DNA from 3 places in the Streptococcus sp. F2 genome. Region 1 is predicted to be linked to each of the others. Evidence: predicted binding sites of a transcription regulator. Region 1 holds the regulator's gene; each other region holds the start of a gene.
What was found. Region 1 encodes Rex, which represses fermentation and respiration genes when NADH is low (regulators of the CRP and FNR family bind a similar motif). Its sites were predicted from a motif close to TTGTGAANTANTTCACAA; they were not measured.
Positions count from the first base shown of each region.

Region 2: adhE (bifunctional acetaldehyde-CoA/alcohol dehydrogenase) is a predicted target of Rex. The motif match lies at 5,707-5,724, and genes of this name have one in related genera.
Region 3: pflB (formate C-acetyltransferase) is a predicted target of Rex. The motif match lies at 3,985-4,002, and genes of this name have one in related genera.

Region 1 covers NZ_JBWKAI010000006.1:51,348-61,442, forward strand. The annotation lists gene ACYTR8_RS03395 (SGNH/GDSL hydrolase family protein) at 1-211, shown strand, start outside; gene ACYTR8_RS03400 (AI-2E family transporter) at 388-1,515, shown strand; gene radC (RadC family protein) at 1,563-2,243, shown strand; gene ACYTR8_RS03410 (gamma-glutamyl-gamma-aminobutyrate hydrolase family protein) at 2,194-2,940, opposite strand; gene ACYTR8_RS03415 (redox-sensing transcriptional repressor Rex) at 2,950-3,594, opposite strand; gene ACYTR8_RS03420 (DUF4649 family protein) at 3,770-3,982, opposite strand; gene ACYTR8_RS03425 (DUF1831 domain-containing protein) at 4,050-4,397, opposite strand; gene ACYTR8_RS03430 (cysteine desulfurase family protein) at 4,387-5,514, opposite strand; gene ACYTR8_RS03435 (ribose-phosphate diphosphokinase) at 5,511-6,491, opposite strand; gene ACYTR8_RS03440 (CYTH domain-containing protein) at 6,620-7,201, opposite strand; gene yjbM (GTP diphosphokinase) at 7,295-7,966, shown strand; gene ACYTR8_RS03450 (NAD kinase) at 7,941-8,777, shown strand; gene ACYTR8_RS03455 (RluA family pseudouridine synthase) at 8,774-9,670, shown strand; gene pta (phosphate acetyltransferase) at 9,684-10,095, shown strand, end outside.
Region 2 covers NZ_JBWKAI010000010.1:28,924-39,018, reverse strand. The annotation lists gene thrC (threonine synthase) at 18-1,502, opposite strand; gene adhP (alcohol dehydrogenase AdhP) at 1,693-2,709, opposite strand; gene adhE (bifunctional acetaldehyde-CoA/alcohol dehydrogenase) at 2,993-5,635, opposite strand; gene ACYTR8_RS04780 (acyltransferase family protein) at 5,955-7,730, opposite strand; gene ACYTR8_RS04775 (MORN repeat-containing protein) at 7,727-8,128, opposite strand; gene ACYTR8_RS04770 (low molecular weight protein-tyrosine-phosphatase) at 8,157-8,588, opposite strand; gene ruvB (Holliday junction branch migration DNA helicase RuvB) at 8,723-9,721, opposite strand; gene ACYTR8_RS04760 (quorum-sensing system DWW-type pheromone) at 9,755-9,853, opposite strand; gene ACYTR8_RS04755 (helix-turn-helix domain-containing protein) at 9,940-10,095, opposite strand, start outside.
Region 3 covers NZ_JBWKAI010000027.1:16,180-26,274, forward strand. The annotation lists gene recD2 (SF1B family DNA helicase RecD2) at 1-2,153, shown strand, start outside; gene ACYTR8_RS08380 (hypothetical protein) at 2,243-2,731, shown strand; gene dinB (DNA polymerase IV) at 2,820-3,917, opposite strand; gene pflB (formate C-acetyltransferase) at 4,126-6,453, shown strand; gene ACYTR8_RS08395 (GNAT family N-acetyltransferase) at 6,558-7,010, shown strand; gene ACYTR8_RS08400 (glycoside hydrolase family 13 protein) at 7,134-9,041, opposite strand; partial or broken gene ACYTR8_RS08405 (type 2 periplasmic-binding domain-containing protein) at 9,128-10,095, opposite strand, start outside.

The DNA of each region.
Region 1 (10,095 bases):
ATACCAGACGACGGTTAAAGTTAGAACCAATGCTGTTATTGATAGCATTAATCAAGAATTATCCATGATTCCTTCTGTAGAATTTATTGACGTCAATACTTGTCTTAAAGATGCACAAGGTGGACTAGCAGATAGCTATACCTTAGATGGTCTACACCTTAATTTTCAGGCTTATGCTATAATGGCACAAGTTATTAAGGATTATTTATAAAAGCATTAAGAGACCCGCAACTACTGGCCTATGATGACCTTTTTAGATGATGCTAGGAAGGTCAATATAGCCAATTATGCTTTGTCCAAGTAGTTCTCACTGCCCTTAATGTCGATGAGGAGATTCGGGTATCCCTGTTTTGCAATTTAGTGTATAATGGAAAAGAAGGAGTTACCATGAAATTTGAAAAAAAACATATCCTCTATCTTGTTGTGACATTTATTCTTTGTTATGCTATTTTAGCCAACTGGGAAAATGGAACTGATATTGTAAGAACTATTTATAAAACAAGTCTCCCCTTTCTCTATGGAGCAGCAGGAGCTTATATTGTTAATATTGTCATGAGTGCTTATGAAAAAGCATATGTCTACGCTTTTAAAGGAAGTCCCCTCGTTTTAAAAGTTAAGCGAGGCATCTGTATGTTGCTAGCTTATCTGACCTTTTTTATTTTAATCACTTGGATTATCTCAATTGTCATCCCAGATTTAATTGCTAGCATCAGCACCTTAACAAAATTTGATACACCATCTATTAAAGAAGTGGTTAATCAGTTAGAACATAATAAATTATTAGCACGTGTCATCAAATATATTGGTGGTGATGCCAAACTAACACAAACCATTACGAGTTATAGTCAACAATTATTAAAACAATTTATCGGTGTCCTAACGAATATCTTGACGTCAGTAACGGTTATCGCATCTGCAATTATCAACCTTTTCATCAGTTTTGTCTTTTCACTCTATGTCCTGGCCAACAAAGAGAGTCTTTGTCGTCAAGGAAATACCTTGGTGGATACTTATACTGGTAAATATGCTCAGCGTATTCATTATCTAGTTGATTTATTACACCATCGTTTTCATGGTTTCTTTGTCAGCCAGACCTTAGAAGCTATGATTTTAGGGACGCTCACAACGACGGGAATGTTTTTACTACAATTACCATTTGCCGGAACTATTGGGGTATTAGTGGCCTTCACTGCATTAATTCCAGTTGTCGGAGCTTCCATTGGTGCAGCAATTGGTTTTGTTTTAATCATGACCCAATCCATGTCGCAAGCGATTGTGTTTATTGTGTTTTTAATTATTTTACAACAAATTGAAGGAAATTTTATCTATCCAAGAGTGGTGGGAGGTTCCATTGGTCTGCCAGCAATGTGGGTGTTAATGGCCATTACTATTGGAGCTTCCCTAAGAGGAATTGTTGGGATGATTATCGCCGTCCCTTTAGCAGCAACTCTCTATCAAGTCATTAAGGATAACATCCAGAAAAAACAAGCCATTCAAAAAAAACAGGTTTCTTAATAAGAAACTTGTTTTTTTATCGAATAAATAGATAGGGAGGTAGTGAGATGTATTCGATCAAATGCGATGATATAAAGCTGATGCCAAGAGAACGGTTAATGCGCATGGGGGCCGAAGCCTTAAGCAACCAAGAATTATTAGCCATTTTATTAAGGACAGGAAATAAAGAAAAACACGTTTTGGAATTATCTTCTTACCTGTTGTCACATTTAGAAAGCTTAGCAGATTTTAAAAAGCTGTCCCTGCAAGAATTACAAACCTTAGCGGGAATCGGTAAAGTTAAAGCAATTGAAATCAAAGCAATGATTGAATTGGCTGCTAGGATTCAAGCAACTGAGCAAACAATGTCTGAGAGGATTCTTTCGAGTGTTCAGATTGCAGAGAAGATGATGGCTGTTTTAGGCGATAAAAAGCAGGAGCATTTAGTGGTTCTGTATTTAGATAGTCAAAATCGCGTGATTGAAGAGAAAACGATTTTTATAGGGACAGTCAGACGTTCGATCGCAGAACCTAGAGAAATTTTATATTACGCTTGTAAAAATATGGCAACAAGTCTTATTGTGGTTCACAATCACCCATCAGGAAGTATTGACCCGAGTCCTAATGATTACGCTTTTACTGAAAAAATAAAACGATCATGTGAAGACCTAGGCATCATTTGCCTGGATCACATCATCGTTAGTTATCAATCTTATTATAGTTTCCGAGAAAAATCATCTCTTTTCTAGCTTCAAAGTCATTGACAAATAAATCAAAGAGTTGTAAATCTTCCTTGCGAAAACCTTGAAGCAACTCAGGATGCCATTGAACACCCAAAAAAGGAATAGCCTCGTTAGTAGAAACAACAGCTTCAATCGTTCCATCACGAGGGTCTCTTGCAATAACTTTTAAATCATCAGCTACCTTTTTCAGACTTTGATGATGAAAAGAATTAATGACAGTTTTCTTACCATAGATAGGATATAAAATGGAATCTTCATCCACAATCATTTCATGCGATAGAAAATCAGAAGGAGCATCTTGCCAATGGGAAGGGATATTCTGGTTTAAACTGCCACCTAAGGCAACGTTCATTAACTGAGTCCCACGACAGACGCCTAAAATAGGTTTTTTCTGGGCTATAGCTTCTTTAATGATGGCTAGTTCAAAGTGATCTCGTTCGGGTGAGAAATCATCAACAAAGGCAGCTTTTTCTTCTTGATAATATTTAGGGTCTACATTTTGTCCCCCAATCAAGATTATTTTATCGACCATGGACACATACACCTTAGCAGCTGATTCATCACCAATTGGTAGTAGAAGCGGTAAGCCACCTGCATCAGTAACTGCCTGGACAAAACCAGTAGGCGCATATGACCACGGCAGATTATCTAGAGCGATATTTAATCTTTGGTTTGCACTTATTCCAATAATGGGTTTGGACATTGTACCTCCTTAGTCAAGATGGTTTTGATTCATAAAATAGAGAAGGGTTTGCAATTCGCTAGTTAAATCAACGGATTGGACAATCACACCTTTTGGAACCTGTAAATGGACAGGAGCGAAACTTAGAATCCCTTTAATACCAGCTTCAATGAGTTGTTCGGATACTTCTTGAGCATAGATACTTGGCACAGTTAAGATAGCCGTTTCAATATCAGTATTGTCAAGTCGGTCTTTGATGGTTGAAATCCCATAAATTGGAATACCATCAGTGGTCTTGGTCCCTACAAGAGGGTTATCATCAGTATCAAATCCCATTGCAATCTGCATTTTATTACGGTCATGGAAACGGTAGTGTAAGAGTGCGCGACCAATGTTACCACATCCAACTAAAATCACGTTAGTAGTAGAGTGATCGTTAAGTAAATCAGCAAAGAAATTCATTAATTTGGTGACATCATAACCAAAGCCACGACGTCCTAATTCTCCAAAATAAGAAAAATCTCGACGAACAGTTGCCGAATCAATGCCCATAGCATCTGCAATTTGTTTAGAGCTTGCTTTTTCAACCTGATCAGCATGAAAACGTTTGAAAATGCGGTAATAGAGTGATAAGCGTTTTGCGGTCGCTTTTGGAATAGATTTATCAATAACCACTGTTTAACTCCTTATAGAATTGTCATTACATTTATCTTTCTTTATTGTAACAGAAAGTTTGTGAAAAATGCAACGTTTTGTTCATTATTTTGTGAAAGATTTCCTTTCATAGAAACCGTAACTGGTTTATAAGAAGATAAAAAAAGCTAAGAAAAAACTTCTTAGCTTTGCTATTTTAGTGAAGGCCTTGTTGCTCAAGGAAAAAGTAGAGGTTACCAAACTGTCCCTTATAATCTAGTTGCTGGCCATCTACCATTACCTTGTTAACAGGGAAATAATCTGCAATAGCAATTTGACAAGCTAATTGCGCCTGTTTATAGTCATCATAACTAGCGTAGGAAATCTGCTTTTCCTGTTTGTTATTGTTTAAATAGCTAATGTCAATCATTGTCTGTTACCTCCCTTTTTGATAGCACCATTATAGTACGTTGGGAAGAGAAATACAATTGATTAGCTTAGACTTTTGTTTTACTAAAAATATCACGTTCGACAAGGCTATCCATAAGGAAATAAAACTTGTCTTGAAGAATTTTATTATCTTCAGATTTAAAAATATTAACTAACCTAAGACCAGATTGATCCGTAATAGCGAGTTTAAAACCATCGAGTTCTTTATTTATCGTAATTTTTAAAGGAAAACCTTCTCCTGAATTAGGAACTTTTTCTAACAAGCGGGTTAACTGATAATGCCCCACCTTGGTTTGTGTAAAAGTAGTGTCTCTTAAAGTGTATTTTTTGACAGTTGGACTGATTTGGTAACGATAGTTACAGTCTTCTAAAGTAATTTCTTTTTCAAATGCCATCTGATTCTCCTAGAATTTTTCGTAAGGCTTGAGCCAATTGAGTGACTTCTTCGAAAGTATTTTGATCTGACAGGCTGATGCGAATGGATTCTGTTAGGCGATGAGACTCTTTGCCATAGTAAGCTGCAAGTACATGACTTGGCTCAACGGTTCCAGCTGTACAAGCAGATCCTGTCGACACTGCAAAACCAGCTAAGTCAAGTTGGGTTAGTAGGACTCCATTTTGATAGCCAGGAAAGCCAATGTTAATCACCTGTGGAAGAGAGCTTGAGCCTTGATTAAGGTAATAAGAGAGTCCCTCTAGTTGTTCCAACAAGTGATCTCGTAAAGAAGTGATATGATTGGTTGCTGACAGACAGTTAGTTAAAGCATCTTTTAGAGCTTGTGCCATCCCCACAATGCCTGGTAAGTTTTCAGTGCTAGCTCTGCGTTTATGTTCTTGTTCTCCCCCATGAAGCAGGGAGTCCATAATCATTCCTCTACTATAAAGGAATCCAATCCCCTTAGGACCGTGAAATTTATGAGCAGACGCTGATAAGAAATCAATCCCCAACTGCTCAGGAAAAATATCAAATTTTCCGATAGCTTGTACAGCATCTACGTGAAAAACCGCTTGATGGTCTCTAAGGAGGTTTCCAATCTCTTGAATAGGTAAGACATCACCTGTTTCATTATTAGCATACATCATACTTACTAAAATCGTATCATCTCGGAGCGCCTTTTTAACGTCAGCCAAATCAATTGTTCCATTTTGGCAAGGCAAATAAGTCACCTCGAATCCAAATCGGTCTTCAAGATAGGCCATAGTGTGAAGAACAGAATGGTGCTCAATAGCAGTTGTGATGAGGTGCTTACCCTTATTTTGATTAGCCAAGGCGTAGCCTTTAATAGCTGTATTGTTGCTTTCTGTCCCCCCAGAAGTGAAAGTAATGTGGCGAGCATTAACGTCTAAGAGATTGGCGATTGTTTGGCGAGATTCTCTGAGAGTTTTGCTTGCTTGGCGTCCGTAAGAGTGAATACTAGAAGGATTGCCAAAAACATCTGTCATCGTCTCTGTCATTACTGTGATGACAGAGGGACTAAGTGGGGTAGTAGCAGCGTTGTCAAAATAAATCATGCGTCATGTTTACCTTTGGGTTTATAGGAGAAAAGAGGACTCAATGGTTTTCTTTCGTGAATTCGGATGATTGCTTCTGCAATCAAGTCGCTAGCACTAAGGTAAGTGACATTTTCTGGGACACGGTTTTTGGTCTTAACAGAATCTGTAACGATAATTTCTTTAATCGGAGCAGTTTCCAAAACATCAGCAGCACCACCCGCAAACAATCCGTGACTAGCAACGGCGTAAATGTCAGTTGCACCTGCTCGTTCAAGGATCTTAGCAGCTTCTGCAAAAGTTTTTCCAGTGTTAAGAATATCATCAATCAAAATAGCTTTTTTACCAGAAACATCACCGATAACATAGCCCTCTTCACGCTCTGAGTCATCCTGTGCGTAGTCAATAATAGCAATTGGAGAATCCAGATACTCTGCTAAGCTTCTAGCACGTTTAATGCCAGAATTTTTTGGGCTCACTACAACAGTATCGGCACCTGCCAAGCCAAGTTGGCTGTAATGCTCTGCAAACAATGGCACTGTGAAAAGATTATCCACTGGAATATCAAAGAAGCCCTGTACTTGAACGGCATGCAAGTCAAGTGTGACAACGCGGTCAATACCAGCTTTGGTTAGCATGTTAGCAACTAATTTAGCTGTGATAGGTTCACGAGATTTAGCTACGCGATCTTGGCGTGAGTATCCAAAATAAGGTAAAACAATATTGACAGTGTTGGCGCTAGCACGTTTACAAGCATCAATCATGATGAGTAATTCCCAAAGGTTATCATTGACAGGAAAACTAGTGGATTGAATGATGTAAAGATCATCGCCACGAACTGTTTCTTCAATGTTAATCATAATTTCCCCATCAGAGAATTGGCGGGAAGAAATTTTCCCAAGAGGAATTCCAGATGCTTTCGAAATTTTCTCGGCAATCGGGAGATTTGATGTGAGTGAGAACAGTTTGATTTGCTTGTCAGCATATCGTTCAGTCATGATAAATTTAGCTCCTTCATTTCAACAAGTAGAATAAACAGGAAGAAATTCCAAGTTTTATTCAAAGTGATTCATTAACATTACTATTTTAACAAAAAAACAGAAAAATTTCAGTCTTTCTGTTGCTTTTATCTGCTATTTCTAGGATTCTTCAAGGTTTTGCTAAAACGCGCAACTTTGCTTTTAGCATACTTAAAGGCAATCTGATGTTGGGTTAAAAAAAGATCAAAATCGATTTTTCCTTTGATTGGATCAGTAACTTCTAACTCTAATTCATAGTCTTTAGTATTGGCATACTGATTGTAATCCAAAGCCATTTTCCCAATTGGGGTATCGCTTTCTCTCCGAATAGTTGTCAAATGTCCAAACGTTTTAAGAGCCTCTAAATCAATCCCAATAGAAGTGATTATGTCAAGAGCTGGCGACTCTGGCAAGTGCCCATGCTTAATCATGTCTTTTGCTTGCTCAAGAGTAAGGGGGAGATTGTATTCACGGTTACCAACTTTTTCAGGAACTTTCAAGGTTAGTTCGGCACTATTTGTAAAGGTACGAATGCGCAGTGACATCTTATTAGCTTTTAAATCAAACCCCTCGGTGTCGATGTAATAATTAGTCTGTGTCACTGGAGCTACATGACTCATTTGAGAAAGGAGACGATTGTATTCATCTTTGGTTAATAAGGTTTTGTATTCAATTTCTAGGTTGGTCATGGGAAATTCCTTTTAAACTTAATTTGTGCTATAATAAATTGTTATTTCAATTTTATATTAATATCCTAGCTTTGACAAGAAAGGAGAAAACAGGTGGCTTTAGATTGGGAAGAATTCTTAGACCCTTACATTCAAACCGTTGGTGAATTAAAAATTAAATTGCGTGGTATTCGCAAGCAATTTCGTAAGCAAAATCGTTATTCCCCTATTGAGTTTGTAACAGGACGGGTGAAATCAGTTGAAAGCATCAAAGAAAAAATGGTCCTGCGTGGGGTTCTTGAAGAAAATATAGCGCAAGACATCCAAGATATTGCCGGTCTCCGTATTATGGTGCAATTTGTAGATGATGTTGAAGAGGTTTTAGCTTTGCTACGTCAGCGGCAAGACATGACAATTGTCTATGAACGAGATTACATTCGCAATATGAAATCCAGTGGCTACAGGTCTTACCATGTGGTTGTTGAGTATCCTGTTGATACCATTGAAGGTCAAAAAAAGGTTCTAGCTGAAATTCAAATCCGTACTTTAGCGATGAATTTTTGGGCAACGATTGAACATTCGTTGAACTATAAATATGGCGGAGATTTCCCAGAAGAAATCAAAAAACGACTTGAAGTGACCGCAAAAATTGCCTTAGAATTAGACGAAGAAATGCGTAAAATTCGAGAAGATATTCGGGAGGCTCAATTATTGTTTGACCCCGTGACACGAAATTTAAGTGATGGTGTAGGAAATAGTGATGACACAGATGAATTATACAGATAAGGTGAAGCGAGTTGCCATTATTGCGAATGGCAAATATCAAAGCAAACGCGTTGCCTCTAAACTTTTCGCCGTATTTAAAGATGATCCTGATTTTTACTTATCAAAGAAAAATCCAGACATCGTGATTTCTATTGGCGGGGATGGGATGCTCTTATCTGCCTTTCACATGTATGAAAAAGAATTAGATAAGGTACGTTTTGTAGGAATCCATACAGGTCACCTGGGATTTTATACCGATTATCGTGATTTTGAAGTTGATAAATTAATTGATAATTTAAGAAAAGACAAAGGAGAGCAAATCTCCTATCCCATCCTGACAGTGGTTATTAGTTTGGATGATGGCCGTGTTATTAAAGCGCGTGCCTTAAATGAGGCTACAGTCAAGCGCATCGAAAAGACAATGGTAGCAGATGTTATCATCAACCATGTGAAATTTGAAAGCTTCAGAGGTGATGGCATTTCTGTATCAACGCCTACTGGAAGTACAGCATATAATAAATCCTTAGGAGGAGCTGTCTTACATCCGACGATTGAAGCTCTCCAATTAACGGAAATTTCTAGCCTTAATAATCGTGTCTTTAGAACCTTGGGCTCATCAGTCATTATTCCAAAAAAAGATAAGATTGAGTTGGTGCCGAAACGCTTAGGTATTTATACCATTTCCATTGATAATAAAACCTATCAGCTCAAAAATGTCACTAAAGTGGAGTATTTTATCGACGATGAGAAAATTCATTTTGTTTCATCTCCAAGTCATACGAGCTTTTGGGAAAGGGTCAAGGATGCCTTTATTGGAGAGATTGACTCATGAGATTTGAATTTGTAGCAGACAAACGAACAAAAGTAAAAACTCTGTTAAAAAGTCATGATGTCTCCAAAGGACTATTGGCGAAAATCAAATATAAGGGTGGTAATATATTAGTAAATGGTATCGAACAGAATGCCATTTATTTATTAGATATTGGGGATGTGGTAACTATTGACATTCCAAAAGAAGAGCCTTTTGAAAAGCTGGAAGCGATTCCTTTTGACTTGGACATTGTCTATGAAGATGATCATTTTCTAGTCATTAATAAACCCGTTGGCTTTGCCAGTATTCCGAGTGCCATTCATTCCAATACTATTGCCAACTTTATCAAGGCATATTATGTGAAAAAGAATTATCCCGACCAACAAGTGCATATCGTGACTCGTTTAGATAGAGATACGAGTGGATTGATGTTATTTGCTAAGCATGGCTATGCTCATGCAAGATTAGATAAGCAGCTCCAAACTCGTGCCATTGAGAAACGTTATTTTGCCCTCGTTTCTGGTCAAGGTGCTCTACCCGACGAAGGGGATATTGTGGCACCAATTGGGCGATCTAAAGATAGTATCATTACACGAGCGGTGGATCCCATGGGGAAATATGCTAAGACCAGCTACAAGGTGGTCGCTCGCTATCCAGAAAATGTGCACTTGGTAGATATTAAATTGCATACGGGACGTACCCACCAGATTAGGGTTCATTTTGCCCACCTTGGTTTTCCTCTGTTAGGGGATGATCTCTATGGGGGTCGCTTGGACCTAGGAATAACAAGGCAGGCCTTACATTGCCATTACTTGAATTTTAAAGATCCGTTTACAGAAAATGAGTGTAGACATGCAATAAACTTGACAGATGACTTTGAGAGCGTTATCATAGATTTACAGAAAAAAAGATAGAGGTTAATAAATAATGAGTATTCGTAGTTTATTCGGTGGTTTAAGAGAAAAGATTCTTGGAAAAAACATGAAAATTGTTTTTCCAGAGGGAAATGATGAACGTGTGGTTCGTGCAGCTGCTCGTTTGAAATTTGAAGGACTTTTAGAACCGATTATCCTTGGACAGTCAGAAGAGGTTCGCAGCCTTTTAACAAAATTAGGTTTTGCTGATCAAGACTATACTATCATTAATCCAAATGACTATGCTGACTTTGAAAAGATGAAAGAAGCTTTTGTTGAGGTCCGTAAAGGAAAAGCAACGCTTGAAGATGCCGATAAAATGCTTCGTGATGTTAATTACTTTGGTGTTATGTTGGTTAAAATGGGATTAGCAGATGGAATGGTATCAGGGGCTATTCATTCAACAGCTGACACTGTTCGTCCAG
Region 2 (10,095 bases), on a different contig from region 1:
GCCTTGTCGGCTCCGTTTTACAGACCAAGATAATTTTCAACAGCTGTCTGCATATCTGCCGTTTTCACAAGCAGACGGTGCCGAACCCTTGCGTTTTGCAATCCTATCACAGCTTTTGGTAGTACCACGTGAGAAAGCTGCTTAAGTTGACTCACTGCTTCAAAGTCATCGGCGACCGGTTTCCCAGTAATTGCTTCTACTACAACACCCGGGAATTTATAAGGACTGGCTGTTGAGGCAATGAGTGTCGGTGTGTCATCCCCTGTCTCGTGACGATAATTTTGGTAAACTGCCGAAGCAACTGCGGTATGAGGATCCATAACATAATCGTCTAACTCAAATACTCGTTTAATTTCAGCCGCTGTTTCTGCTTCTGTGGCAAAACAAGCAACAAACTGAGACAAAACAGCCTCATCACTATCTTGTAATTCGTAGGATCCCTTTTTTGCTAAAGCATCCATTAAATCCTTGGTTTTTTCAGCATTATCCCCTACTAAATGGAAAACAAGACGTTCTAAATTAGATGATACCAAAATATCCATCGAAGGACTTGTTGTGACTTTGAAGGGCCGTTTTTTATCATAGATACCACTGGTAAAGAAATCCGTTAAGACCTTGTTCTCATTAGAAGCACAAATAAATGTTGCTACAGGTAGACCAATTTTCTTGGCATAATAAGCAGCTAAAATATTCCCAAAATTACCAGTAGGAACCGTAATATTAATGTTCTGCCCTGCTTCAATCTGACCAGCTTTAATCAATTGAGCATAAGCATAAATATAATAAACTACTTGTGGAATAAGACGACCAATATTCATGGAGTTTGCAGATGAGAGCTGCATCCCGCGAGCTGCTAATTTCTGAGCCAAGTCAGGGTCATTAAACATACGTTTCACATCTGTTTGAGCATCATCAAAATTGCCCTCAATGGCAACAACGTGAGTATTTTCTCCAACTTGAGTTGTCATTTGCAATTCTTGAATCTTACTAACACCTGCGTGAGGGTAAAAAACAATAATTTCTGTTCCAGGAACATCTGCAAAACCTGCCATAGCAGCTTTACCTGTATCTCCAGAAGTAGCTGTTAAAATCACAATTTTCTGTTCCACGCCTTGCTTTTTAGCTGCAGTGGTCAAAAGATAAGGCAAAATAGACAGAGCCATATCTTTGAAAGCAATCGTTGTTCCGTGAAACAATTCCAAGTGATGAGAGTCCGTTAGAGAAACTACTGGTGCAATAAGAGAGGTGTCAAATTTATCATCATAAGCTGAGCTGATACAGTACTCAATGTCATCTTCAGTAAAATCATCAAAAAAAGCGGATAGCACAATCTTGGCAATGGCTTGATAACTTTCATCCTTAAGCTTGTTAAATGACAATGCTAACTTAGGAAAACTAACAGGTGTAAATAATCCTCCATCTGCAGCTAAGCCTTGCAAAATAGCTTGACTTGCCGTCACTTTATTCTCTTGATCTCGTGTTGATTGGTACATCACTGGCATCGCTCTACCCTACCTATCTTTATTTTTTCCATTATATAATATATTCTCAATTTTTAAAACTTCTAAAAAATAAAAAAGCATTCTCAAGCAGAGAGAAGCTCTCTTACTCAAGAATGCTACTAATGGTACAATTTAAGAATTACTCCAGCAAACGAAGCCATTGCTAGATAATACTTCATATTTTAGTATCTTAGCGAGTAAAATCCAAAACTTTGCGTCCTTGAATCAAGCCACGTTCCATTTCATCAAAGACATCTGGAGCAGTATCAACTGGAACTTTTTCAACAACTGGAACAACCAGACCTTCTGCACCAAAGGCAAAGGCTTCTTCCAAGTCTTTACGTGTTCCCACAAGTGATCCAACCACTTTGATACCATCTAGAACCGTTTTTACGATAGAAAGTTCCATATATTCTGATGGAAGGCCTACAGCTACAACAGTTCCTCCTGCACGGACGCTATCAATCGCTTGGTTAAAGGCAACTTTAGAAACAGCTGTTACAACGACACCATGGGCTCCACCTGTTTTTTCCTGAATGTAACCTGGAACGTCTTCAATTTCTTTACCATTAACCACAATATCAGCGCCGACTTCTTTAGCCAACTCTAGTTTATCATTGTTGATATCGACTGCGACAACATGAGCATTAAAGACTTTCTTAGCGTATTGAACAGCTAGGTTTCCAAGACCCCCAGCACCAAAAATAACAATCCATTGACCTGGAGCAGCACCCGCTTCTTTGATAGCTTTATAAGTAGTGACACCCGCACATGTGATTGATGAAGCTTGGGCAGGATCAAGTCCTTCAGGGACTTTTACAGCGTAATCAGCTGTTACGACAGCATATTCGCTCATTCCTCCATCAACGCTGTAACCTGCATTTTTAACAGAACGGCAGAGAGTTTCACGACCAGTCGTACAATATTCACAATGGCCACAACCCTCAAAGAACCAAGCAATAGAGACACGATCACCAACTTGTAATGAGGTTACACCTTCACCAATTTCTTCGACAATACCAATGCCTTCATGGCCTAGAATACGCCCAGGAACTTGTCCAAAATCGCCATGCGCTACGTGCAAATCTGTATGGCAAACACCACAATATTCGACTTTAACAAGTGCTTCTCCGTGCCCAATTAATGGCATTTCATGATCAACAACTTCAACACCTGTACTAGCTTCATTAACAACTACGGCTTTCATATAAGTCCTCCATATTTTAATGTTTAATCGTTACTTCTGTAATCGTTTACAATTAAGATTGTATATCTTTTCACAATTATTGTCAACTCATTTTCGAAAGTTTTCTGAAAATTAAGTTAACTAGTTAAGTTGTTGAAACCTCTCTTTGATTATTATAAGCAAAATCCTTTCTTCCTTTTAGAGGGGATTTTGGGTATGTTGTAGTCAACTCAATACACGAAAAAAACGACCTCTTATGGTTCTAGTCATAAGAGGTCGTTGCATCACAACACTTTAAAAGAGATTATTTACGGCGTCCTGGGCGCTCTGCGTAACCATAGTAAGCATCTTCAATGATTTCTTGCATATGGTCAACCATTGGTAAGCGTGGGTTAGCAGGCGAACATTGGTCTTCATAAGCAAGGTAAGCCAAGGCACGTGAATGTTCTTTCCACTCGTTCTCATCAATTCCTTGATCTTTGAAGTTCATCTTAATGCCAACACGGCAACCAAGGTCATAAACAGCTTTCGCATAAGACTCAACGGCTTCTTCTGGTGTTGAAGCTGGAAGTCCTAACAATTTCGCAATGTCCTGGTATTTTTCATCCGCACGGTAGTAATTGTACTTAGGCCATGTTGCAGTCTTAGCTGGACGTGTACCGTTGTAACGGATAACGTATGGAAGCAAGATTGCATTGGTACGACCATGAACAGTGTGGAATTGTGCACCAATCTTATGTGCCATTGAGTGAGAAATACCTAGGAAAGCATTGGCAAATGCCATACCTGCCATTGTTGAAGCATTATGCATTTTTTCACGTGACTCAAAGTCAGCTTCTTTAACAGATTTTTCAAGAGTTTCAAAGACAATCTTAATTGCTTGAAGCGCCAAACCATCTGTAAAGTCGTTAGCCATTTGAGATACATAAGCTTCTGTGGCGTGTGTCAAAACGTCCATACCAGTATCTGCAGCGATAAAGCCTGGAACTGTCAATACCAAAGCTGGGTCAACAATTGCCACAGTTGGTGTCAATGAGTAGTCAGCAATTGGGTACTTACGGTTGTTAGCCTTGTCTGAAATAACAGCAAATGGTGTTACCTCTGAACCTGTACCAGATGTAGTTGGAATGGCAATGAATTTTGTTTTCTTACCAAGTTCTGGGAATTTGAAAGCACGTTTACGAATATCCATGAATTTTTGGACAAGGTCATGGAAATCAACTTCTGGTTGCTCATAGAATAACCACATTACTTTGGCAGCATCCATTGGAGAACCACCCCCAAGGGCAATAATGGTATCTGGTTTGAAGGTACGCATTAATTCAGTACCTTTCATAACTATTGTAATATCTGGATCTGGTTCAACATCAGCAAAGATTTGGTAAACCACTTTATTACGACGAAGGTCCAATTGTTCAATGATACGATCCAAGAAGCCAAGTTCAACCATGGCATGGTCAGTAACAATCATCACGCGTTCAACATCACGGCATTTTTGAAGGTATTGAATTGAATCACGTTCGAAGTATGTTTTTGAAGGGACTTTAAACCATTGCATATTATTTCTACGTCTTCCTACTTTTTTGATGTTCAAGAGATTAACAGCACTAACGTTATCACCAACTGAGTTGCGGCCATAAGAACCACATCCTAAGGTCAATGATGGTAAGAAAGCATTGTAAACATCACCGATACCACCAAATGTAGAAGGTGAATTCCAGATGACACGGATAGCACGAATTCTAGTACCAAATTCTTTTGCCAACTCTGCATCTGCTGTATGAATGGCAGCTGAGTGACCAAGTCCATTAAATTCAACCATTTGACGAGCTTTTTCAACACCGTCTTCACGTGATTCAGATTTCAAAACAGCAATGACTGGAGATAATTTTTCACGTGTTAAAGGTTCATTTTCTGAAACTTCTTTACATTCTGCAGCAAGAATATTGGTTCCTTCTGGAACAGTAAATCCAGCTTGTTCTGCAATCCAAGTAGCTGGTTTCCCAACAATGTTTGGATTCAATTTAGCGCCAGCACAGTTTTTACTGTTAGCTTTTGCACCAAAACAGAATTCTTCAAGAAGGGCTTTTTCTTTTTTATTTACAAAATAAGTATGGTAAGATTTGAACTCTGCAACAAAATCGTCATAGATTTCTTTGTCCACGATAACAGCTTGTTCAGATGCACAGACCATACCGTTGTCAAATGATTTTGACATAACAATATCATGAGCTGCTTGGCGGATGTTAGCAGATTTTTCCACATAGGCTGGAACATTACCTGCACCTACCCCAAGAGCAGGTTTTCCACACGAGTAAGCTGCTTTAACCATAGCATTTCCACCTGTAGCAAGGATGGTTGCAATGCCATCATGATTCATCAAAGCATTTGTTGCTTCAAGTGATGGTGTTTCAACCCACTGAACACAGTTCTCAGGAGCACCAGCGGCGATAGCAGCGTCTCTAACAATCCGAGCGGCATGCGCTGATGATTCTTGAGCAGATGGGTGGAAAGCAAAAATGATTGGATTACGTGTTTTTAACGAGATCAAAGATTTAAAGATAGCTGTTGAAGTCGGGTTAGTTGTTGGCGTAATCCCACAGATAACACCCACCGGCTCAGCAATCAACGTCAAACCTGTCACGTCATCTTCTTCAATAATCCCTACTGTTTTTTGATGGCGCATGTTATTAACCACATGCTCACAAGCAAATAGATTTTTTGTTGCTTTATCTTCAAAGACACCACGACCTGTTTCTTCGTAAGCATGTTTAGCAAGTTCTCCGTGTGCATCCAAGGCAGCAACAGAAGCTTTTGCTACGATATAGTCAACTTGTTCTTGGTCAAGCTTACGCATCTCTTCAAGAGCAGCTAAACCTTTTTGAACAAGAGTATCAATTGTCGCAGAAACAGAGGTTGTTTCAACAGTGTTATGTCCTTCAGTCATTTGAGACTCCTTTATCTTGTTAAAAGTTTCACAATTTTGTTTACAAAATTATTATAACACTTTTTGAAAATTTGTAAATCATTTCACAAGATTTTTGTGAAGTTTTTTTCAAAGTCTTTCTGAAACCCTTTGATAGCGCGCTTTTTTACACTTACTTTTTCAGAAATAAAATCTCAATTAGGACGACAATTTCTGAAAGCGTTTTCTTACACAACTTTGAGTTACTACTTCCCTATGAGATCAAAAAAATATTTCATTCTCACAAAAAGCCAGAGCAAATTAACTCCGGCTTTTCTTAGTAAAATAATCTGCAAGCATTTTATTTAGCGGCTTTTTTAGCAGCTTGTTCAATGGCTTTTTGGATAGTAGAAACGTATAACTCAGCCCCTTGACTGTCTTCACTGTAATGCACACCATCACTGCCATACCAGATATCTGGGTTATCGGTAGCAACCTTGTACCAGTCTGCTATCGTCACGTACTTATATTTTTTAGGGAGCTTAATAGCATAATCTCTCGCCTCAGCTACTTGAGCTGCATTTTTAGCATTATACGGAGAAACTAAAACCAAGCGATGTCCCTTAGGTAAAGCTTCAATAAACGATTGAACGTCTTGGCCATAGTTATCGAGTGAATTGACCCCAACTGCTAAAACAACTGTCTTAGATAAAGAGTTAGAGTTAATTTGATTAGTAAATAACTCAAATGCTTCCGAAAAATTACGACTTACCGCGGCATCTAGCTGAGCCTGTGGCATGAGTTTTGAGAAAGCCGCACTGGATCTAAGAGCAACAGAGTCACCGATAATGCTCACATCACTTAAAGCATTTGCATCTCCTGCTGCTAGTGTATGTGTTCGTTCAATATTATTTTGTGCCTGTTGCAAAGAACTTACCAATAGCTGACGTTCAAATTTGCCCACTTTTGGAGCTGCAACACAGGTCCCCAAAGCCAGGAAGGCTAAGGCCAATGATACTCCTGAAATCCACTTATAATAGGGAGACAAATCAATTTCCAAACCAAGCAAGTTAGGTTTCTTACCTTGAATCAAAGGTTCCACAATATAATAAGACATGGTAGCAAACAAGACCGAAAAGAAAGTGGTCAGAATAACCGCCAAGACATTTGACATCAATTGGGTAAAAATAATATAAAATGGCCAGTGGAAAAGGTAAATACCGTAACTAATATCAGCCAAATACGTTACTACTTTAGGCTCTTGCCAGTCTGGCGTCTGTTCGTGAAGCACACGCGCAGCGTAAATCATAACCGATGCAAATAAACTAGCTAATGCAAAGCCAAATAAATAAGTCACAATATGATTAAAATTCAAGGTAATGGTCAATAAGAGTAAAAGGGCAAAAGCACCAACCATCACAGCAATCACTTGCTGACGCGACCACAACCGAACATTTTTTTGAAAACGAACGGTCGTTTCCTTGATACCTGTCATCGTCGCAAACATCGCTCCCAAAAAGAAAGGGAAACTATGTGAGAAGCTTGAAAAATAAATCAATGATACATTAGAAGTCACAAAAGATCTGATAAACATGCTCAAAAAGCTGACTGCAAAAACTCCTGATGATATTAAAAAGAGAAGGCCTCTCAGCTTCTTATGACTATCCTGACGCTTAGCCAACAACCAAATCAACACTCCCCAAATCAAATAAAAATGGACTTCAATGGCTAAACTCCACGTGTGAACAAAGAGATGAGGGATAAATTGACTTTCGTAACTGCTTCCTGTTAATATCTCATAAATATTAGTTGTGAACCCTAGAACAGCTGCAATCTGACTTCCTAAATTAGCAATAAAATCGCTTTTAACTAAAAAAGTAAAAGGGATAGTCAATAAAATCATTAAAACGAGCGGAGGAACAATACGATAAAACCGCCTTCTTAGGAAACCAATAATATCTATGCTTTCTTTTTTGGTGTATTCATCTATCAAGAGAGCTGTGATTAGATAGCCTGAAAAAGTGAAGAAAATATCAACTCCTATAAAGCCTCCTGGAAATGTGTTTTTAAAAAAGTGATAGAGTAAGACCAGCAAAAGCCCTGTTACCCTAACAAACGAAAACCATTTTATTCTCATTTTTGAAATATCCCCTGTTTGAAGGTTCCTTTATAAACCTTCGCATTTTTTGCCTTTAGCACACCTTTACCATCTGCTTGACCTTTATGAAACTGACCTTTATAAGACCAGCCTGTTTTAGCTGTAAAAGTTCCCTCTCCCTCAAAAACACCATTTTTGAAGGTCCCAACATAAGTATCCCCATTGGGATAAATCAGCTTACCTTTGCCATTCATCTTATGGTTGACAACATAACCTGTATACCGCATTTTTCCCTGTTCGTAGGTCAGACTAGTTTGATGTGTTAGCCTCACTCCAAAAACCGAAAGGGTACAAACCAAAATAACAATGACTGAGAAAATTTCAAGCTTGGCTCGTGTGATATTCCATTTTTTAATCATACTTTGTATATTTGTCATTCCTACTACTCATTTTCTAAGTTGACTACTAGTCAACCCCTAGTTCCTTTAACCACTTCTGACAACCTTGGGTTACTAATCGATAGGTTTCTTCAAAATCGCCTGTGTACCAAGGATCAGGGACGCCACCCTCTCTAAAAAGTTTAATTTTAGCATCCCACTGATGGTGTGACATATCCCTAAGATCTTTAACATTTTGGCTATCCATACCAATAATCACATCAAAAGCCTCAAAATCAGCTACTGTGATTTGCTGAGCACGTTTTGCCACGTCATAGTCAATCTGATAAGCCTTCAAAATGGATTGCGTGCCCGGATGAATAGGATTGCCCTGCTCCCAACTTGAGGTCGCTCGACTCTCCACGAAAACAGTATCAGATGACACCAAAGTTTTCATGACAAATTCAGCCATAGGGCTTCGACAAATATTCCCAAGACAAACAAAACATACTTTTTTCATGAAAAACTCCTTTGGACTATTATATCAAATTTCTCACCTCTATCGGAGAAATAGAGATAATAATTTTAGGCCTTCACACAAAAAATCTGAACACTAAGAACAGGTTCAGATGATGATTCCTTAATACAAACGGATTACTTAGACGGATATGGATAACCAAGATGACGATAGGCTTTTTCCGTCGCCACACGACCAGTTCGTGTACGCATTAGAAATCCTTTTTGAATCAGATAAGGTTCGTACATGTCTTCAACTGTATCACGTTCTTCTGCAATATTAACTGATAAAGTGCCTAACCCAACAGGTCCACCCTGATACATTTCAATCATGGTGCGTAAAATCTTCTGATCTACATAATCAAGACCTTCTCGGTCAACATCAAGCATGGTTAGGGCTTTGTCTGTAATCTGAGCCGTGATGACGCCATCTCCAACAATCTGAGCATAATCACGTACCCGCTTTAACAATCTATTAGCAATACGCGGTGTTCCCCGACTACGGCAAGCTAACTCTTGAGCCGCTTCGTGAACAATTTCCATGTCAAAAATATCGGCTGTTCGTTCGACAATTTCAGTCAAATCAGCTTCCTGATAATACTCCATGTGTCCAGTAATGCCAAATCGAGCTCGCAAAGGATTTGATAACATCCCAGCTCGCGTTGTAGCTCCAATCAATGTAAAAGGTGGCAAATCCAAATGAACACTTCGACTAGTGTCCCCAGCACCAATCATAATGTCGATGTAAAAATCTTCCATAGCACTGTACAATACTTCTTCGACTGCCATAGGCAGACGATGAATTTCATCAATAAAGAGCACATCTCCTGGTTCCAGATCATTCAAAATAGCTACCAAATCACCAGCCTTCTCAATCGCTGGTCCTGAAGTTTGCTTCAAGTTAACCCCTAATTCATTAGCAATCACAAATGCCATTGTGGTTTTCCCTAAACCTGGAGGGCCAAACAACAACACATGATCTAAAGATTCATCACGGAGCTTAGCCGCTTCAATAAAAATGGTTAACTGTTCCTTAACCTTATCTTGCCCAATGTACTCACGTAAATACTGCGGACGAAGCGTTCGCTCAACAAGCTCTTCATCCCCCATTACATCATTATCTAAAATTCTAGCCATAATAGTATTATAACACAAAGTAGGAGAGGGGGATCACCCTAGGTTCCACCAATCAAATTCGTTCATTGCACGAGCAACTTTGAAAGCAACGACTGCGGCTAATAACAAATATGGTTTGATTTTTTTAAACATCAACTATCTCCTAAAATTTTATTTACAAGAGACAGTATATCTATAATTTACTCAAATCAACATGACATGGATGTCCTTAAAATTTTTTAAGAGGGATGAATATCCTTATCCCATTCTTTTTGAAGCTTTTGTGCCAAATAACTATCATTAGTCATTTGAGTAAACGTGAGAGATTGACTAAAATAAGTTTCTGCTCGTTTAATATCTTTTAAATAAAAGATAGATAATTTCCATTCATACAT
Region 3 (10,095 bases), on a different contig from region 1:
AAACAGCGGAGAAAATCATTGCGCTATATGGCAATAATACTATTGACCATATTTTAGAAGACCCAAGTAAATTAGAAACTATCTCTGGTCTGTCCAAGGCTAATCGTCAAGCCTTTGTCGCTAAACTGAAATTGAACTATGGCACAGAGCAACTGATTGCTGGTCTCGTCGAACTTGGCCTTAGCAACCGTTTTGCCTTTCAAGCGTTTGAGAAGTACAAAGAAGAGGCTCTGGACCTTGTTAAAGAAAATCCCTATCAATTAGTCGAAGATTTACAAGGTTTTGGGTTTAAGATGGCAGATGCTCTTGCTGAAAACTTAGGTATTGAGAGTGACTCTCCAAAACGTTTTCGTGCCGCCCTCTTGCACTGCCTCTTGGAAGAATCCGTCAGTCGAGGAGACACTTATGTCCAAGCACGACAATTATTAGACTTTGCCATCACACTCCTTGAAGATGCACGTCAAGTAGAATGTGACCCTGCTGCTGTGGCTGAACAACTAAGCGAGTTAATCATAGAGGGCAAAATCAAAAACAGTGACACCAAATTGTTTGATGCTAGCCTTTATTTTGCTGAAGAGGGGATTGCTAAGAATATCTCTCGTCTCTTAGATACCCCTTTAAGTCAGTCATTTAGTCATGATACCATCCAAACAACCATCCAAGCCGTTCAAGAAGACTTTGCTATCACTTATGACCAGGTGCAGCAAGAAGCCATTGCTAAAGCCTTAACCAGCAAGGTATTTCTCCTAACAGGTGGTCCCGGAACAGGGAAAACAACTGTTATTCGAGGCATTTTACAGGCTTACGCTAACCTGCATCAGATTGATTTGGATAAAAAAGACCTTCCTATCTTGTTAGCAGCTCCAACAGGTCGGGCTGCACGTCGTATGAATGAGTTGACTGGACTTCCTAGCGCAACCATCCACAGGCACTTAGGCCTCAATGGCGACAATGATTACCAAGCCATGGAAGATTATCTAGACTGCGACTTGCTGATTGTCGATGAATTTTCAATGGTGGATACCTGGCTTGCTAACCAATTGTTAGCAGCGATTAGTTCAACAACTCAAGTAATTATTGTCGGAGATAGTGACCAGCTTCCTTCGGTTGGACCCGGTCAAGTCCTGTCAGATCTTTTAAAAGTCAATAGCCTGCCTCAAATCGCCTTGCAGAAAATCTTTCGTCAATCCCAAGAATCTACTATTGTAGATTTGGCAGACCAGATGCGTCGAGGAATCTTAGCTGCTGACTTTCGTGACAAAAAAGCTGACCGTTCTTATTTTGAAGCCCAAGCCTCTTTCATTCCAGACATGATTCAAAAAATTGTTCTATCTGCTATTAAAAGTGGCATCCCTGCTGAGGAAATTCAAATTTTAGCGCCTATGTACAAAGGACAAGCTGGCATCAATCATCTTAACCAATTGATGCAAAACCTCCTCAACCCTTTGGAAGGGCAAACGGAATTTCTGTTCAATGATACGCATTTTCGTAAAGGTGATAAAGTCTTGCACTTAGTCAACGATGCTCAGTTGAATGTCTTTAACGGAGATATTGGTTATATTACAGATTTGATTCCTGCTAAATACACCGAATCTAAGCAAGACGAATTAATCTTAGATTTTGACGGTAGCGAAGTAACGTATCCTAGAAATGAATGGCTAAAATTAACCCTAGCCTATGCCATGAGCATTCATAAGTCGCAAGGGAGCGAGTTTCAAGTGGTAATTTTACCCATCACACGCCAAAGCGGCCGACTTTTGCAACGAAATTTGATTTACACGGCCATCACTCGGTCTAAAAGCAAACTAATCATGCTAGGCGAAATCGCCGCTTTCGATTATGCCATCAAAAATGAAGGCGATAAGCGCCAAACCTACTTGATTGAACGCTTCCAAGAACAATCCGACTTAGCCTCCTCTCAACCTAACCACGAGCTAAAATCAAAAGAGCAGAGCTCCCTTTTTTCTAATACGGCAACCCTTGAGGACACCTCTCAAAAATCTTCCTCTCAATCAACAAACTCTAACCCCACTGAGAACTCGCCGTCAGATAATGACGATTTTAGGTTAACACCTGAGAATTATTCGACTATTGATCCGATGATAGGGCTTACAGAGTCAGATATTATCCTCTTTTTCCAGAAAAAATCCTAGAGAACGGATATTTTTGATTAATCTATGGTATAATATTTTTGTATTAAACACATTATACAATTTCGGATTAAGGACTCTAGGAGGATTATATGATTTCTTATGAAAAAGTGCGTCAGGCACTCAAAACGTCTACTATTGCTATTATTATTCTAAACGGGCTTGGAGTTGTACTGTCATTAATGGGATTTGCAGGGATTTTCTACTTACAAAGCCAACTCAAGAATGAAGAATTCCGTTCCCAATTCACTGCTGAGCAATTAGCACAGATGCAAAGCACCATGACACCATTTATGATTTTCCTTTCTGTCTTAAATGTGCTTGCTATTATTGCTATCATTGTCTTTTGTGCTCAAAACTTGTCCAAATTAAAACAAGGTCTAACGGTTAGCTATATTCCTTATATCTTAGGACTTATCCTTTCTGTTATTGGTTTGGTTAGCCAGTTCACAACAACCTTGTCAGTGGTTGGAACTATCCTTATCCTTGCACAAGCTGCTCTTTATGGCTTTGCTTTTTACAAAGCCAAAATCCTTAACGACAAAGACACTGATATCGACCAAGACCAATCAATACTGTAATATCACACGAAGTAAGATAAGCTGACTAGGACTTTTCCTAGCCAGTTTATTTTTGTCTCTAAAAATAGGAAAGAGGAAAGCCTTCTTCCTACGATAAATCCAAAGCAATATCTGCCATCTTGTCCTCCAAGTTGGTCATGGTCACTCCCAACAAACGAATACCTACCGTATGTTCTGGTAAGGTATCAAAGATAGATTCGGCCACCTGCTCAATTTGTGCGGCATCCCTTGTCAGTTCTGGTAGGGTGACTCGCTTAGTTAAAGTAGTAAAATCAGCATAACGCACCTTAAGCACAATGGTCTTCCCTAACTTTTTATGGTCTTGTAGGAGAGCGGCCACGCGCCTAGCATTTTTACTGATTTCTGCTTTGATATCAGCTTCTCGATAAAGGAGTTTGGCATAGGTTCTCTCGCTACCAATCGACTTTCTTATACGATTGGGTTTAACTGGAGAGTGGCTAATGCCTCTAGCTTTACGGTAAAGATCAAATCCAAAGCGGCCAAAATGGTCAATCAAGGTCATTTCAGGAACTTCTAACAAATCCTGCCCTGTGTAAATCCCCATCTCATGTAATTTTTCAACTGACTTCTTACCGACACCATGAAACTTTTCAATAGGAAGGTTGGCTAAGAAGGATAGGGCATCTTGGGGCAAGACAAGCGTTAGTCCATGCGGTTTTTCAAAATCACTGGCTAGTTTAGCTAAAAATTTATTATAAGAGACTCCCGCAGAGCAAGTGAGGTGAACCTCATTCCAGATATCATGCTGAATCAGTTTAGCGATTTTCACAGCTGACTTAATCCCCAACTTATTATCCGTCACATCAAGGTAAGCCTCGTCAATAGACATAGGTTCAACCAAATCAGTATAACGTTTAAAAATATGGCGAATTTCCTGACCAACACTTCGGTATTTTTCGTAATTCCCAGAGATAAAGATAGCTTGAGGACAACGCTCATAAGCCTCTTTAGAGCTCATAGCAGAATGAATCCCATATTTCCTAGCTTCATAATTACAAGTAGAGACAACACCGCGTCCCCCAGTCTCTCTAGGATCTTTCCCAATCACAACCGGTTTCCCTTTTAAGGCTGGGTTATCTCTTTCCTCAACTGCAGCATAAAAGGCATCCATGTCAATATGGATGATTTTTCGTGACGTGTCATTAAGCAGTGGAAAAATAAGCATCGGCCCCTCCTGACTATATTATACTCCTTAGAGCATCTAAAGCCAAAAGAATACATTCTAATACAGTTTGTGACTGTTTCAACAATCTGTATTATAAAAGAATCTTAGGTTTGTCAAGAATTTTGCTTGGGAAAACGTTTCCTATATGTTAAACTTAGAATTGTAAATGTAACAGATCGCTTTGTTACTAGAATTTAAGGAGAAATATATGGCAACTGTTAAAACTAACACAGATGTTTTCGAAAAAGCTTGGGAAGGCTTTAAAGGAACTGACTGGAAAGAAAAAGCAAGTGTATCACGTTTTGTACAAGCTAACTACACGCCATACGATGGTGATGAGTCTTTCTTAGCCGGTGCAACTGAACGTTCATTGAAAATCAAGAAAATCATTGAAGACACTAAAGCTGAGTATGAAGCAACTCGCTTCCCATTTGATACTCGTCCTTCTTCAATCGCTGGCATTCCTGCTGGATTCATCGATAAAGACAATGAATTGATTTATGGTATTCAAAATGATGAATTGTTCAAATTGAACTTCATGCCAAAAGGTGGTATCCGTATGGCGGAAACTACTCTTAAAGAAAATGGTTATGAGCCAGACCCAGCAGTCCATGAAATCTTCACTAAATATGTAACAACTGTTAACGACGGTATTTTCCGTGCTTACACATCAAACATTCGTCGTGCGCGCCACGCCCACACTGTAACTGGTCTTCCAGATGCTTACTCACGTGGACGTATCATCGGTGTTTACGCACGTCTTGCTCTTTACGGTGCAGACTACTTGATGCAAGAAAAAGTGAATGACTGGAATGCCATCACTGAAATCGATGAAGAATCAATCCGTCTTCGCGAAGAAGTTAACCTTCAATACCAAGCACTTGGTGAAGTGGTTAAACTTGGTGACCTTTACGGTGTTGACGTTCGTCGCCCAGCAGAAAACGTTAAAGAAGCTATCCAATGGGTAAACATCGCTTTCATGGCAGTATGTCGTGTGATCAACGGTGCAGCAACTTCTCTTGGACGTGTGCCAATCGTTCTTGATATCTTTGCTGAACGTGACCTTGCTCGTGGTACCTTTACAGAATCAGAAATCCAAGAATTTGTGGATGACTTCGTGCTTAAACTTCGTACCGTAAAATTCGGACGTACGAAAGCTTACGATGCGCTTTACTCAGGTGACCCAACATTCATCACAACTTCTATGGCTGGTATGGGTAACGATGGTCGTCACCGTGTAACTAAGATGGACTACCGTTTCTTGAACACGCTTGATAATATCGGTAACTCTCCAGAACCAAACTTGACTGTTCTTTGGACTGATCAATTGCCAGAAGCATTCCGTCGCTACTGTATGAAAATGAGCCACAAACACTCTTCTATCCAATATGAAGGTGTGACAACAATGGCTAAAGAAGGTTATGGCGAAATGTCATGTATTTCATGTTGTGTGTCTCCACTTGACCCAGAAAATGAAGAACAACGTCATAACATCCAATACTTTGGTGCTCGTGTAAACGTGCTTAAAGCCCTTCTCACTGGTCTTAACGGTGGTTACGATGATGTCCACAGAGACTACAAAGTGTTTAACGTTGTTGAACCAATCACATCGGAAGTTCTTGAATACGACGAAGTTATGGCTAACTTTGAGAAATCTCTTGACTGGTTGACAGATACTTACGTAGATGCGCTTAACATCATCCACTACATGACTGATAAATACAACTACGAAGCAGTTCAAATGGCCTTCTTGCCAACACATCAACGTGCTAACATGGGATTCGGTATCTGTGGTTTCGCTAACACTGTTGATACTTTGTCAGCAATTAAATACGCAACTGTTAAAACTATCCGCGATGAAAATGGTTACATCTATGACTACGAAGTTATCGGTGACTTCCCTCGTTACGGTGAAGACGATGACCGTGTTGATGACATCGCTAAATGGTTGATGGAAGCTTACCACACTCGTCTTGCAAGTCACAAACTTTACAAGAATGCTGAAGCTTCAGTATCACTTCTTACCATCACTTCAAACGTTGCTTACTCTAAACAAACTGGTAACTCTCCAGTTCACCGCGGCGTATTCTTGAACGAAGATGGTACAGTTAACACTAGCCAAGTAGAATTCTTCTCACCAGGTGCTAACCCATCTAACAAAGCTAAAGGTGGTTGGTTACAAAACCTTAACTCACTTGCTAAACTTGAATTCTCACACGCTAACGACGGTATCTCATTGACTACTCAAGTATCACCTCGTGCTCTTGGTAAAACATTTGACGAACAGGTTGACAACTTGGTAACAGTTCTTGACGGTTACTTTGAAAATGGTGGTCAACACGTTAACTTGAACGTTATGGACCTTAACGATGTTTATGACAAGATCATGAACGGCGAAGATGTTATCGTGCGTATCTCTGGTTACTGTGTCAACACCAAATACCTTACACCAGAACAAAAAACTGAATTGACTCAACGTGTCTTCCACGAAGTGCTTTCAATGGATGATGCCGCTGAAGCTATCTCAGGGCAATAATCAGACAAGGCTCGTTATGCCTTTGCATAACGCCCTTAGTCATTCTTATAGAAGCAGGGCATCAAACAGTTGTCCTGCTTCTTTTTTTAGCTTATAATAACTTTATGATAATCAAACAAACTCGAAATACTCTAGCTGATACTTATTTAGATGCTGTAAAAATCAGACGTCAAGTCTTTATTGGTGAACAGGGAGTTCCAGCTGCTATTGAAATCGACCGTAATGAGGCTTACTGTCTTCATTTTGTTCTTTACGACGATAATGGCAAACCTTGTGCTACTTGTCGTCTGCTGCCTGATCCCAATCAGAAAACCGTTACCTTACAACGCATGGCTGTCCTCAAAGAATACCGTGGCCAGGCCCTAGGACAAGAGTTAATGACTTACGTCCTAACCTATGCCCAAAAACAAGGAATTGAACGTATTAGCCTACATGCTCAGCTAAGCGCTCGAACCTTCTATGCCAAATTAGGTTTCCAAGAAGAGGGAGAGCGGTTCAAAGAAGCAGGAATTGAGCATATCACAATGACAAAAGACTTACCTCATTCACCATTATAAACACCTAAAAAGCCCTATAACGAACTGGCAGAGCAATCATGAGACTTATTATCTCGTGATAAAGGCTTCCAATAGTTATAGGGCTTTTCATAGTAGTTTGAATCTGATTGGGCTAATTGGACATTATTGTCCTTGACAAAGGTGACCTGAGATGATTGCAGAACCTTTGGCTGGTACAATAAGCTTCAAACGCTCTGTACTGCTATCTACATGACTATCTCCGACAAGAAGTGCCCAGTCAGCACCCGTCATTCCTAAATCCAAAGCAGTGATGTCAATCTGCTCTTCTTGCTCTGACTGAGACCAAACAAAGAGGTAACAAGCTTCTCTGGTGAAACGAGCAAAAACAATCACTTGTTCTGTCATGCGCAGAATTCTGAAGCCACCTGTTTGGAGACTTTCCTCAGTGGTTTTTAGACGACAAAGCGTCTGATACAACTGATAACAATCTTTTTCTTGCTGGGTTAGCTCTCTAGACCAATTCATAGGATAGCGTGTACCTTCGTTACTCTTATGATGGCCTCCGAGTAACTGCTCGTCACCATACCAGATATTAGTTGCTCCTGGAAGCCCAAAAAGACAGATAGAAGCTCCTTGGTAGCCTGCAAATGCTACGCCATCCATGTGATAAAGCCTTGGCACATCATGAGAATTGATTAGGTTAAACATCTGATACTGGATTTGTGAAGGAACCTTGGTCATGAACTGTAAGATGCGTCGGCCAAGATGTCTAGCAGTCTTAGGGTAATTAATCTTAGCCAAATCAGGTTGTCTTTCCAAAAACAAGTCACAGGTCCCTGCGAATTCTCTCAGAGGTCTCGCCGCTTGGAAATAATTCATGGTAGAATCCCACTGCTTGGCGTCGTACATTTCCCAAGCGTCAGCCCATTCTTCCGCAATAATAGCAGCATCCTTTTTGGTTGCCTTAATCTCTTGGTAGATTTCCCGCCAAACCTCATGGTAAACATCTAACACATCATTTCTAGCCATCACATCTGCCACATCAAAGCGCCAACCATCAATATTAAAGGGCTCTTTGAGGTATTTTTTGAGAACAGAATCCTCATTACGGTAAATAATATCTCTGAGGCGTTGAGACCCGTAATTGAGTTGAGGCATGGTTTCTAAACCAAACCAAGACTTGTAGTTGTTTTGCTCATCGATAAAGAAAAATTCTCGTTCGGGAGCATCCGGGTTGTGATAGGCTCCCACACTTTTGTCGTAAAATTCACAGGTCTTGTTAAACCATTTTGAGGAGGAACTGGTGTGGTTAATTGAAATGTCCAAAACCAGTTTCATACCGCGATGATGGATTGCTTGCGATAAGGCGATTAAGGCCTCTTCTCCACCCAGACTTGGGTCAATTTCGAAGTAATCCAAAGCATCGTATTTGTGATGAGTGGGTGAAGTAAAAATGGGGTTGAGGTAAATCCCATTAACCCCTAACTCTTGCAAGTAGTCTAGATGATCGATAATTCCCCAGAGGTCCCCTCCATAAAAATCCATCGCAAAAACATCAGCATATTCTAAGGGCTGGTCTTCCCAGCGCATTGGCTTTGGAGACTTGCCATTGTAAGTAAATTGCTCTGCTGTAATCCCTATTTCTGGTCGTCCATTAGCAAAACGGTCTGGCATGATTTGGTAAAAAACCGTCTGAGATAACCATTCAGGAGCATCGTAGTCTGTATAAATTTTAAAATTGTGACTATCATCTGACAGGTAGTCGCTGATACCTGCTTGGGTGTAAAAATAAATAGCCTCTTTAGTAGTGAGGTAAAATTGATAAGACAAATAATCATCTAAACAAAGAGCGTCAGCTTGATAATAGGCTAAGCCATTTAAAGTCTCTGTCTTTGTCATTTCTTCGATAATTTCTACCCCTTGCTTTTTGTAGCGCAAGAAAATCTGTTGAAGAATCGGGTTTTCTTTGACCCGTAAGCTGATTTGAATAGTGTCTCCTTTTCGCGGATACGGCTTAGACACAAAGTGTTTAGTGCTATCCGAATAGACGGTTTGTAGTAAGGTTTGCATGTAACAATCTTTCTCTTTCTAAGCTAACTCATTAAGAAGACCCAAAAGAAGCCTAAGCACCTCTCTTGGGTCCTACTCATACTGACTTATTTCTTTTCGTTTTTCAAATAACGATCATAAGCGGCTTGGTGAATAGACTTATACTCTTTTAGCCCCATTTTATCAAGGCTAGCAAGGTATTCATCCCATTCTTTATCAATTCCTCCTTCAGTTACCCAGTGAGCTTGTTTTGTCTGAATAAAGGACATGATATCAACCGAAATGACTGATAAGCGGTTTAGTTCTTCTTGAGTGAACATAACATTTGGAAAAGCTGGTTGAGCAGCATCTTCCACGACTTTTTGTGCTTCTAATTTAAGACCATCTCCGGCACCTTTAGGCAAGGTTACTTTCTTATTGAAATCATCTGGAGCGTACTTCGGTCCAAAACTTCTGAGTGAATTCACCCAGGCAAAAATATCTTGTTCCCCATCTGGTGCTTCTAGCACGGTATAAGTGCCATCGTCATTCTTTTTAGTGGCCTTGTCAAAAGAGCCATAGAAGATTTGAATTGTAGCATCTTCGGTGTAGAATTGGTCAAAGAAGGCTAGGATTTTCCCTGGATCCTTAGCTTGATCGGTAATCATCAGCTCATTACGTCCATAACCACTACCATCCGCATGCACATAAGCTTTGCCATCAGGACCTGTGATTGGAGGCATTGGGACGTATTCTGCAGTATGTTTACCAAAGAGGGCGTCTGCTGTCCAACCTGCTGAAATACCGACAATAGCATCCCCATTGTTTTGACGTTTAGCTTCTGCTTGAGAGCTATCTTGGGTGAAAATTTCTTGATCAATGAGTTTTTCTTTGTATTGATCGTGAACCCATTTTAGCCCTTCTTTGTAGTAGTCGGCCGTTGGAGTAAAGGTGATTTCTTTTTTATCATTAACTGTCCAATATTTTCCGGATTCTCCTGGACTAATCACCGTGCCAAAAGGTGGGCATAAGTGAGAATTGGATCAACCCCACCGTTTTCAAACGGAATTTCATCTGACACATTTCCATTGCCATT